2 regions of the Nocardia otitidiscaviarum genome follow, and region 2 is predicted to be linked to the other one. Evidence: riboswitches for the same ligand, from Rfam matches in the RefSeq annotation. Region 2 holds a riboswitch; the other holds the start of a gene.
The links. Region 2 has a riboswitch for magnesium ahead of FOH10_RS00990 (hypothetical protein). Riboswitches for the same ligand answer to the same signal wherever they lie in the genome.
Positions count from the first base shown of each region.

Region 1: it holds a riboswitch for magnesium, as region 2 does, so the genes downstream of both, FOH10_RS14270 (MgtC/SapB family protein) here and FOH10_RS00990 (hypothetical protein) in region 2, are expected to answer to the same signal.

Region 1 covers NZ_CP041695.1:3,230,935-3,236,667, forward strand. Annotated here, with positions in the region: gene FOH10_RS14245 (Na+/H+ antiporter) at 1-772, shown strand, start outside; gene FOH10_RS14250 (TetR/AcrR family transcriptional regulator) at 852-1,478, shown strand; gene FOH10_RS14255 (YybH family protein) at 1,520-1,927, shown strand; gene FOH10_RS14260 (excalibur calcium-binding domain-containing protein) at 2,164-2,592, shown strand; gene FOH10_RS14265 (SRPBCC family protein) at 2,606-2,962, opposite strand; M-box (ykoK) riboswitch at 3,051-3,219, shown strand; gene FOH10_RS14270 (MgtC/SapB family protein) at 3,363-4,067, shown strand; gene FOH10_RS14275 (DHA2 family efflux MFS transporter permease subunit) at 4,054-5,589, opposite strand.
Region 2 covers NZ_CP041695.1:278,701-284,433, reverse strand. Annotated here, with positions in the region: gene FOH10_RS01010 (hypothetical protein) at 106-411, opposite strand; gene FOH10_RS01005 (pyridoxamine 5'-phosphate oxidase family protein) at 471-1,160, opposite strand; gene pdxR (MocR-like pyridoxine biosynthesis transcription factor PdxR) at 1,242-2,651, shown strand; gene FOH10_RS00995 (DUF2630 family protein) at 2,709-2,954, shown strand; M-box (ykoK) riboswitch at 3,033-3,209, shown strand; gene FOH10_RS00990 (hypothetical protein) at 3,473-3,691, shown strand; gene mgtA (magnesium-translocating P-type ATPase) at 3,749-5,733, shown strand, end outside.

The sequences.
Region 1 (5,733 bases), 3.0 Mb from region 2:
CGACACCCCGGAACTGGCGACACTGCGCCTGCTCGCGCTGGTGGTGGTGGGTGGAACGCTGCTGCTGCAAGGGGTTTCGCTGCCCTGGGTGGTGCGCGCGCTGCGACTGCGCGGACCCAGCCGCGCCGAGGACCGACTCCAGGAGGCGGCGCTGCTGCAACAGGCCACCTCGGCCGGGCTCACGGCCCTCGACGCGCACGTCACCGACGCCACACCGGCGCAGATCGTCGAGGGGCTGCGCGGGCAGGCCGCCCAGCGGGCCCAGGCCGCGTGGGAACTGTTGGGCCGCTCCGAATCCGACCGCATCACCCCCGGCGGGGAGTATCGGCGGCTGCGGCTGGCCATGCTGGCCGCCGAACGCGACGTGGTGCTGCGAGTGCGCGATACCGGCACCCTCGATCACGAGGTGCTCCAGCATGTGATGGCACTGCTGGATATGGAGGAGTCCACGCTGGCCCGCGTCACCGAGGCCGAGGACGACGGTCCGGACACCATGGTGGCCGGGGTGGGCGGCGGCGACTGCGAGCACCTGCGCGACGCCCCGGAGACCGCCCGGCCCGACACTCCCGACAGCTGTGCCGAATGCGTCGCCGAGGGACTGGTGTGGGTGCATCTGCGCATGTGCCTGGCCTGCGGGCATATCGCCTGCTGCGAGTCCTCGCCGGGCAATCACGCCACCAGGCATTTCGACGCCACCGGGCATCCGGTGATCCGCAGCGTGGAACCGGGTGAGAGCTGGCGCTGGTGCTACGTGGACGAACTGCTCGGGTAGCGGTGCGCTGAGCGGGGACGACCGTGCCCGCGCACCGGGCGGACGCGGCCCGTCCCGGCCGGGCACTACGCTGTTCCCGGTGCAGACAGGTCAGCAGCCCTCCGACGCCGAGCCCCGCCTCTGGGGTGGCACGACCCTCACCGAACGCCGTGAGGCGCGCCGCGCCGCGCTCCTGGACGCCGCACTCGATCTGATCGGCGAATCCGGGGCGGGCGCGGTGACCATGCGCGCCGTATGCCGCAAGGCCAATCTCACCGACCGCTATTTCTACGAATCCTTCAGCAGCCGAGACGAACTGCTCGACGTGCTCTACCGCCAGATCGCCGACGAATTCCTCGAGCCCATGACCGCCTACGCGGTGGCCGACGATCCGGCCCGCGACCGAGCGCTGTCGGAGGTGCTGGTGGACAAGGTGCTCCAGGATCCGCGCAAGTCCCGGCTGTTCCTGGTAGAGCCGTATTCGAGTACCGGGCTGGGCGCGACCACCATCTCGGTCATGCCCGCCTTCACCCGGCTCATCCAGGACCATCTGTTCAGCCATATCGAGGATCCGGTGCGCCGTCGGCTGGCCGCGGTGACCATGGCCAGCGGCAATGCGGGCATGTTCTCGGCGTGGTTGAACGGCACGCTGCGCGCCAGCCGCGAGCAGATCGTCGACCATCTGGTGGCGACCATCGGCGCCTACCGGCACATGTACCGCGACTAGATCCGGCCCGAACGGCGCGTCGAGGGCGTAGCGTCGCGGACATGGATCGCGCGGCAGTGCAGCAGTGGCTCGAGGGCTACGAATCGGCTTGGCGCACACCGGGAACCGCGGCCGTGGGCGAATTGTTCGCGGACGCGGCCGAGTACTACGTGTCCCCGTGGGCGGCGCCGATCACCGGCCGCGCGGCGATCGCCGCCTTCTGGGAGGCGGGGCGGGACGGACCCGACGAACCCTTCACCATGACCGCCGAGCTGATCGCGGTGGACGGCGACACCGCCGTGGCACGCGTCGGCGTCGAGTACCTGCGCGACACCCCGGCCTCGTGGCGCGACCTGTGGGTCCTGCGCTTCGACCACACCGGTCGGTGTGTTCGCTTCGAAGAATGGCCCTTCGCCCCGGATCAGCCGGACGGGCAAGATCATTCGGCACCCCCCTCGACGCCGAAATGATCATGACCAATTGTGCGAATTCGGGCATTTCGGACCCAACCCGATACCGCTGGTAGCGCGTGTTTCCCCCGCGCCACGCCCACAACCGCTATGACCTCGCGCGCCAATCCCACCCCCGCCCATTGTGCCCACCCTCATTTCCTGGAAGCGTCTCGGATCACGCGACCAGGAGGCGAGACTCCGCCGCCTCCTAGTCGCGCCCAAACTTTTCTCCCGCACGTCCAGGGATCCCCGCCTTGACCACACGGCTTCTCGTGCTGCCCGCCGCCCTCATCACCGCCCTGCTGTCGGGCTGCGGCTCCAGCACCGCACCGGATACGACACCCGCTGCGACACAATCGACTACGACAGTCGCACAATCGACCGCAACCCCAACGAGCGCGACAACCACGCCGTCCACTACGGCCGCCGCACCGCCGCCCCCGACCGCAGACACCACTACGGCGACCCCAGCTCCACCACCACCGGCCCCCGCGCCCGACATTCCCACCGTGCGCGCCCCGGCCGTCCCCACACCCGATGCTCCCACGCCCGAGACTCCCTCGGCCTACTACCGCAGCTGCGCCGAAGCCAGAGCGGCCGGTGCCGCCCCGCTGCACCGCGGCGATCCCGGATACCGCTCCGGCCTCGACCGCGACGGTGACGGTGTCGCCTGCGAGAAGTGATGCTCGCTGACGGCTACTGGCCGTAGGAGTAGCGGAGGTCGGCGAACAGCAGCCGGTTGAGCCGCTGCCGCAGATGCCCGGCCTTGCTGGCGTCGGGAGCCGGCGCCGCAGTGAGCACCGTGAACCTGAGCAAGGTCGCGCCGCCGACCGCGGTCAGCGCGAACTCGATCCGGGCGTCCGGCCTGCTCGGCCACAGCGAGGACCAGACGAGGCGATGCGGTTTCTCCGCGTCGAGGATCCGCGGCTCGACCTCGTCCGCCAGCAACGCCAGCCACGGTCGCGCCCCCGGCTGGCGGGGCCGGGCGAGCGAATCCCAGACGACCACCGGGGGCGCGGGAAGCGTCTTCGCGCGTGAGCCGATCTCGATCACCCGGGCAGCCTAGTTCGTCGTTGCCCGGTGTTGCGCCGCGCACATCCGGTGGCGAAACCGGGATGCCGGGTGTTAACTCGCTGGGGCGAGGTGCCGTCGTTCGCTGAGGCTCCTTCGCGGATACAGGCTGGCGATCGTAAACGTCGAGAGACGCCACCGATCAGGACAGGTCTCCCCGAATCAAGGGGTGATCCCGACCAGCTCCCGTCGGACGGGTTACGCCGCGAAGTGCCAAAGGTCTTACGAGGAAGGAGGTGGTGAGTGTGCCTGGTGGACGTGATCGATATCGGAGTCGATATCAGGTGGCCACACAGTGTTTCGGTGCCCCACGCGCGCTCGTTCGGAGGATTCCGCCCTCCCGGTAGCGCGCGGTGCGCCGACCTTTTCTCGGGAGTGCGTCATGACCATGGTGGAAATGCTCATTCGGCTGTCGGCCGGGGTGGGCCTGGGTGCGGTGATCGGGTTCGAGCGGCAGTATCGGGCGCGGATGGCCGGACTGCGGACCAACGCGCTGGTCGCCGCGGGCGCGACGCTGTTCGTGCTGCTGTCCGCACACGGCTTCAGCGGCGGTACCGCCGACCCGACCCGCGTTGCGGCACAGATCGTTTCGGGTATCGGATTCCTCGGCGCGGGCGTCATCCTGCGCGACGGGTTCACCGTGCGCGGCCTCAACACCGCCGCCACACTGTGGTGTTCGGCCGCGATCGGCGCGCTGGCCGGTGCGGGGATGCTGCCCACGGCGCTGGCGGGCACGGTCGTGGTGGTCGTGGTCAATACCGCGCTGCGGGCCGCGGGTCGCCGGGTGGACCGGCGTCCGGAGGCAGGCGACGAACAGCACACCCGGTACGCGTTCGTCGCCTGCACCGATGACGCGCACGAGGCGCACACCCGCGCGTTGCTGGTGCAGTCGTTGACCCGCACCGATTTTCAGCTGGTGTCGGTCGCCAGTTCCGATATCGGCTCCGGCAAGGTGGAGGTGCGCGCCGAGCTGGTCTCCGATCGCCGCGACGACCGGCAGATGGAGTCCGCGGTCAGCCGTCTGAGCCTGGAACCGCATGTGACCAGCGTCGGCTGGCGCACCCTGGACCAGCTCAGTGCGCCATGATCGGCGCGTCCGCGGCATCCGGCGCGGCGGGTTTGCGTCGCGGTAGGAACGATGCCGGGATCAGCGTGCACAGCAGCAGCACCAGCGCCACCACGAAGGTGTGCCCGAAGGAATCCGCGGCCTGCTCCAGACCGGTCGCGATCGCCTCCGGTGGTAGTCGCAGCTGCTCGGCGACCTTCGGATCGGTGGTGGCGGCGATGGCGGGACCGGCGAGTTCCTGCCCCTTCAGCAGATTCGTGAGCACCACCGAGATGGTCGCGGTACCGATGGAACCGGCCGTCTGATTGATGATGTTCATCAGCGTCGAACCGCGCGCCACCTGCGCGTGGCTCAGGGTCTGAATGGCGGCCGTCATGGTCGGCATCATGGTGCAGCCCATACCCAGACCGGTGACGAACAGCGCCGCGAGCAGCAGCGGGTACGGGGTGTCGGCGGTGACCTGGGTGAGGTAGGCCATCCCGAGCGAGATGACCGCGATACCGGTCAGCACGATCTTGCCGGGGCCGATCTTGTCGACCAGTCGCCCCGCGATCGGCATGGTCACCATCGCACCCAGGCCCTGCGGTGCGATGAGCAGACCCGCCATGAGCGTCGACTCCCCGCGCACCTGTTGCAGATAGGCGGGCAGCAGCAGGCTCGACCCGAAGAACGCCATGGCGAACAGGGTCATGGTGAGTACGGCGTAGCGCAGCGACTTGTTCTGGAACAGATGCAGGTCGATGAGCGGATACCGGGCACGCAGCGCGTGGAAGACGAACCCCGCCACCAGGACCAGGCCGATGACGCCCGGAATCAGCACCTTCGCCGACGCCACCGTGCCCGCCTCCGGAATGGAGGACACGCCGTAGAGGAACAGCGCCAGACCGGGCGAGGCCAGCAGCATGCCGACCCAGTCGAAGCTCTGCGACGGCTCGGGACTGTCGGACGGGAAGACGATCCACGCCAGGATCAGCCCGACGATGCCGATCGGCACATTGATGAGGAAGATCCAGTGCCAGCTGAAATCGTCGATCAGCCAGCCGCCGAGGATGGGCCCGCAGATGGGGCCCAGCAGCATGGGCACGCCGAGGACGGCCATGACCCTGCCGATCCGCTGCGGTCCGGCGGCGTGGGTCATGATCGTCATACCCAGCGGCATGAGCATGCCGCCACCGAGACCCTGCAGGACGCGGAAGGCGATGAGCGATTCGATGCTCCACGCGGTGGAGCACAGCACCGAACCGAGGACGAACAGCACCAGCGCCGTCATGTAGAGCCGTTTGGTGCCGAACCGGTCGGCGGCCCACCCGGTGAGCGGGATGACGGTGGCCAGCGCGAGGGTGTAGCCGGTCATCGTCCACGCGGCGATGGCGTAGCTGGTGTCGAACTCGACCTGGAATTTCGGGATGGCGACGGTCACGACGGTGACGTCGAGAATCGACATGACCGCGCCCAGCACGACCACGCCCGCGATCTTCAGGACCCGGGCATCGAGGGTGTCGGCGGCGGAACCGGCCGACGAATTATCCGGAGGTGATGTCACCGCTTCAGCCTGCCAGGTCGCGGGCCGGAGAACCAGCAGCGACTTCGGTGGTGTCGGCGATCCGGCGGCGCATCGCGGTATGCGATATCGCCACGGGTGGGAAGGTCTATCCCGAGGCATCGAGACGACGCCGGACCCGCCCCG
Region 2 (5,733 bases):
CGCGCTCGACCGAGCCGACGAGGCCGCACCCGGTGCGCCGGGCCGATTGCGCCGCAACGGGTTCCAGCGCCCCGGCACGGGCGCGGCAGACCGCGCGCCGTGCTCTCAGCCCACCTCGTTGATGTAGAGCGAGTACAGGTATTCGCCGAACTGCGCGACCGTCCGGATGTCGGGCGGGGTGGTGAGGTAGTAGCGACGCTCGTACTCCGCGACATCGGCCGCGGTGAGCGGCCGGGTACCCAGATCGAGGGTGAGGTCGTAGGCGGCGCGCAGGGCCTCCAGGCTGAACGGCTCCTTTCCGGAGCCGATTCGGGCCGCGGCCAGTGCGGCGGCGGACTCGGCCTCCCGCCGCGCTATGAAATCCAGCAGGCGCGTCGGCCCGCCCTCGGCGTCATCGCTATCGGGATCCATGGGGACCTCCCGGCACTAGATCGAATCACCTTCAGTGTGACCGTGATTCGATCTTTCGGCTACCCCGCCACCGGCGACCCCGCGATCCGGGCCAGCACATGGTCGGGTACCGGCACTCCCGGCTCCAGGTCGTCGGCCGGTACGGGGGCGTCCCACAGCTGCCGCAGCGGCAGCACTCCGGCCCACACCCCACCGGCGGCGACATCCTCCGGTTCGTCGATCGGCCCGCCCTCACGCACCTTCACCGACGCCTCGGTGAGGTCGAGCGCCAGCACCAGCGTGCCCGCGAGCTCCTTCTTGGTCGGCTGCCGCACCGCGGGCCAGGCGCCGGGCGTGACATTGTCGACGACGATCCGCATGGCCCGCAGCTGCTCATCCGGATCGGTGACCGTGGTCGGCCGACCGTGGATCACGGCCGACCGGAAGTTGATGGACAGGTGCATCGCGGCACGCGCGTACACGATGCCGTCCACATGGGTGACCGATACCGACACCCCACCGGTACTCGCGGCGCGCAGATTGCCCGATCCGGTGGAGCCGTGCAGGTAGAGCGTGTCCCCGTCGCGCCCGTAGATGGTGGGCACCACCAGCGGCGCGCCGTCGATCACCACGCCGAGATGGCAGAGGAACCCGGCGTCCAGCACGGCGTCCAGGACCGCTCGGTCACTCCGGGCGCGGTGCCGGTAGCGCGTCGGAGTGCTGCGCGGCGTGGGCGACAAGGGGGTCCGATTCGACGCTGTCTGACTCATATGACCAGCATGGCCGCGCCAATGGACCAGTAGAATATCCATTTCTGGATGATTTCGACAGACCACTTTTGAGGCGGACCCTTGACGGCGACCACATCCGAGAACGCGGCACACCGCCCGACCCCCGCCGACGACCTCCCGATCACGCTCGACCGCGCGGCATCGACGCCGCTGTCGGCACAGATCGCGGACCGACTGCGCGACGCCGCCGCCACCGGGCTCCTGCACCGCGGCGACCGCCTGCCCTCCTCGCGGGCACTGGCGCTGCGCCTCGGCGTGAGCCGCACCGTGGTCACCGCCGCCTACGACCAACTGCACGCCGAAGGCTGGCTCGGCGGGCGACACGGATCCGGCACCTACCTGACCGCCGCCCCACGACTGGCCCCGGAGTGGTCGCCGGCCGCCTCCGATGCGGACGAGGCGACGGATCTGGCCGATCTGGCCCCCGGTGCACCGTGCGTGGAGGCCATCGACCGCGCGGCGTGGCGACGGGCCTGGCGGGCGGCCGCCGTCCCGATGCCCCTGGTCCGCCGCAACCGCGCCGGTGACCCCGGCTACCGCGCGGCGGTGGCCGAACACCTGCTGCGGCATCGGGGATTGGGCGCGTCCGGCGGCAGTGCGGTACTGGCCACATCGGGCACCAGCGCCGCGGTGAGCGAGCTGGCGGCCGCGGTGCTGCCCCCGGGCGCGGCGGTGGCCATCGAGGATCCGGGCTACCGCCGGGCCGCGGGCGCGTTCCGGGCGGCCGGAATCGAGTTGGTGCCGATTCCGGTCGACGACCACGGCCTGCGGGTGGACCTGCTGCCGGACGGCGTGAGCGCCGTGTATTGCACTCCCGCGCACCAGTTTCCGCTGGGCGCACGGATGCCCGCCGAGCGGCGGGTGCGGCTCGTCGAATTCGCCCGCCGCACCGGCGCTCTGATCATCGAGGACGACTACGACGGCGAATTGCGTTACGACACCGCGCCCTTGCCGCTGCTGGCCTCCCTCGCCCCCGATGTGGTGGTGCATCTCGGCACCACCAGCAAGATCCTCACCCCGGCCCTGGGCATCGGCTGGCTCGTCGCCGCGCCCGCCGTCGCCGACGCGGTGCTCGCCCATCGCGAACACACCGGCACCGGTCCGGCCGCGGCCGGGCAGCTGGTGCTGGCCGAACTGGCCGCACACGGTGATCTCGCCCGGCATCTGCGCCGACTCCGCCGCGAAATGCAGACGCGGCGCGCCATGGTGGTGGCGGAACTGCGCCGACACGGCCTCGGGGTGATCGGCGACGCCGCCGGATCACACGTGGTGGTGCCGTTGGCCTCGGCCACCGCCGAGGCGGCCGCGGTGGCGGCGGCGGAGCGGCGCGGCGTGCACCTCGGCCGCCTCGACACCCATTACGTCGGGCCGCGACGGCTGTTCGGCGTGGCGCTCGGTTACGCCGCCCTGCCGCGCGCGGATTTGGCGGCGGCACTGCGGACCGCCGGGGAGTGCCTGGCCGCGCCGTAGCATGGACGCGTGACCCGGGCCCGGGTCGCGCTGCAACCGTCGCGGAGTGGAGGCTTCATGACCGATCAGGACATTCTCGCGCGTATCAAGACACTGGTGGATCGCGAGCACGAGCTGCGGTCCAAGACCACCGGCGGTGAGCTGGACCCGGAGAGCGAGCGCGCCCAACTGGCCGAGCTCGAGGTGCAGCTGGACCAGTGCTGGGATCTGCTGCGGCAGCGCCGGGCCCGGCTCGATCAGGGGCGCGATCCCGATTCGGCCCAGCCGAATTCCGCCCAGCAGGTGGAAGGCTATCTCCAGTAGGTTTTTCGGCCCCCGATCGGGGGCCGATTTTTTCGGGATTTGACTTATCCGAATTCGTGCGACACCATTGTCGACGTTCATGCACCTCGATAGGTGAGGCTCCTACGCGAACACAGGCCACTGATCTGACGACGTCGAGAGACGCCCAAGGTTAGGACAGGTCTTCCCGGATTAAGGGATGTACCCGAAGTGGCTTCCCGGCTCGATGCCGAGACACGTCGCGTAGTGCCGAAACTCTGACGAGAGGGGTGCTCACCAGGGAAACGTCCCTGGCCCGCTCCCTGCTGTGCTTTCGATTCGGCGTCCCCGCACGCCTCGGCCGCAAGGAGGTGAGATCCGCAGGATGACACCCGGTGGAAGTCCGTATCCGTCTCGATCACTCTGCATTGTCTCGCCCGGTCGCGGCATTCCTTCGTACTGACCGTTCGGCGAATTCAGCGCATTCTCAGGCAATTGTCATGTCCTCGACAATTGTCCATCCCAGCGTGCGCGAATTCGGTTGAAAAGATTTCGAAGCGATGAATCGCGGCCCCGTCACCGAGGAGTTCGCCATGACCTTCATCGCACGTCGTACCCCAGCCACCCTGACCACCGCCCTGCTCGGCGGCTGCCGCCGCGGCGCGCACCGCCTGTGGACACGCCGGAATCTCACCCCGCAGGAGCGGGCCAACCTGCTGGCGGGCTACACGCCACCGGCGGTGGTCAGCGCCTCGCTGGGCTGCCACCCGAAGCGGTAGGCGGCCACGCACCGACACCCCACAGTCCCGATGCGGCTACCGCGCGAGGAGTACCTCATGACCATGTCCACTCCGCTGTCCCTCCAGCAGCCGGAACCACCCACCCACCGCCCGTCCCGCCGGGAACGCCGGGCCGCCGAGCTGGAGGACCGCACCCGCGCGGTCGGCGCGAAGCTGGTCGGCATCAGTGCCCGACCGGCGAAACAGGTGCTGCACGACCTGGATTCGGTGCGCGCCGGCCTCGACCACGCCGACGCCGATCAGCGGCTGGCGCAGTACGGCCCGAACAAGATCGCCCACGAATACGTTCCGCACTGGCTGGTGCAGCTGGTGCGGGCGTTCGGGAACCCGTTCATCCTGGTGCTGGCGGGCCTGGCCGTCGTGCTCTACCTGACCGGCGACGCCGAGGGCGTCATCACCATCGGCATCATGATCACGATCAGCACGCTGATCCGGTTCTGGCAGGAGTTCCGTTCCAATCGGGCCGCCGAAGCGCTGGCCCGGCTGGTCACCACCACCGCGGCGGTGGTGCGGCGCGATGCGGGCGCACCGCGCGGCCGAGCCCGGGAAATCCCCATGGCCGAGGTGGTGCCCGGCGATATCGTGCAGCTGGCCGCCGGTGACCTGGTGCCCGCCGATGTGCGGCTCCTCGCGGCCAAGGACCTCATGGTCGCCCAGGCCGCCCTGACCGGTGAATCGCTGCCGGTGGAGAAGGCCGACACCACCACCGGCGACACCCGGCGGCACACCCGCCCCGACCCCGCCGATGCCGACAACCTGGTGCTGATGGGCACCTCCGTCACCTCCGGAACCGGTACGGGGGTGGTGGTCGCGACCGGTTCGGACACCTACTTCGGCTCCATGGCCGACATCATGGTCGGCGCGCATCCGGAGACCGCGTTCGACACCGGAGTGAAGCGGGTCGCCTATCTGCTCATCCGGTTCATGCTGGTCATGGTGCCCGTGGTGTTCGTCGTCAACGGCTGGAATCAGGGCGATTGGACCTCGGCGTTCCTGTTCGCGGTGGCCGTGGCGGTGGGCCTCACACCGGAGATGCTGCCGGTGGTGGTGACCGCCAATCTGGCCAAGGGCGCGGTCGCCATGAGCAAGCGCAAGGTCGTGGTCAAGCGGCTGAGCGCGATTCAGAATCTTGGCGGCATGGATGTGCTGTGCACCGACAAGACCGGCACCCTCACCGAGGACCGGGTCGTGCTAGACCGATACCTGGACATGCACGGGCGGCCGAGCGACGAGGTGCTGCGGTTGGCGTATCTGAACAGCCACTTCCAGACCGGATTGCGCAATCTGCTGGACCGCGCCGTCATCGACCGGATGGACGAGGCCGAGGAGGTCGTCGTCGACAGCCGCTATCGGCTCGCGGACGAGATCCCCTTCGATTTCGTGCGCCGCCGGATGTCGGTGGTGCTCAGCGACCGGTTGGGCGGCCTCGCGGAGAACCAGCTCGTCTGCAAGGGCGCGGTGGAGGAGGTCGTCGCGTTGTGCCGGTTCGCACGCGACGGCGACCGCGAGATCGCCATGTCCCCCGAGCTGCGCGAACGCGTGATCGACGTGGCCGAGCGGACCAATCGCGAGGGCCTGCGGGTGGTGGCCGTCGCCACCCGGGCGGTGCCGATTCGCGACCGCTACACGGCGACCGACGAGACCGAATTGACGCTGGTCGGCTTCCTCGCCTTCCTCGATCCGCCCAAGCAGGACGGGGCCGCGGCGCTGAAAGCCCTGGCGGACAACGGCGTCGAGGTGAAGGTGATCACCGGCGACAGCGAACTGGTGGCGGCGCGGGTGTGCGCGGGCGTCGGCCTCGCGGTGGGCGAACCGGTCACCGGCGCCCGACTGGAGCTGACCGATGACGCGGATCTGCCCGAATTGGTGGAACGCACCACACTTTTCGCCAAGATCGACCCGGCGCAGAAGGCGCGCATCGTGCGCACCCTGCACGCGCGCGGCCACACCGTCGGCTTCCTCGGCGACGGCATCAACGACGCGGCGGCGCTGCGTGAGGCCGATGTGGGCATCTCGGTGGA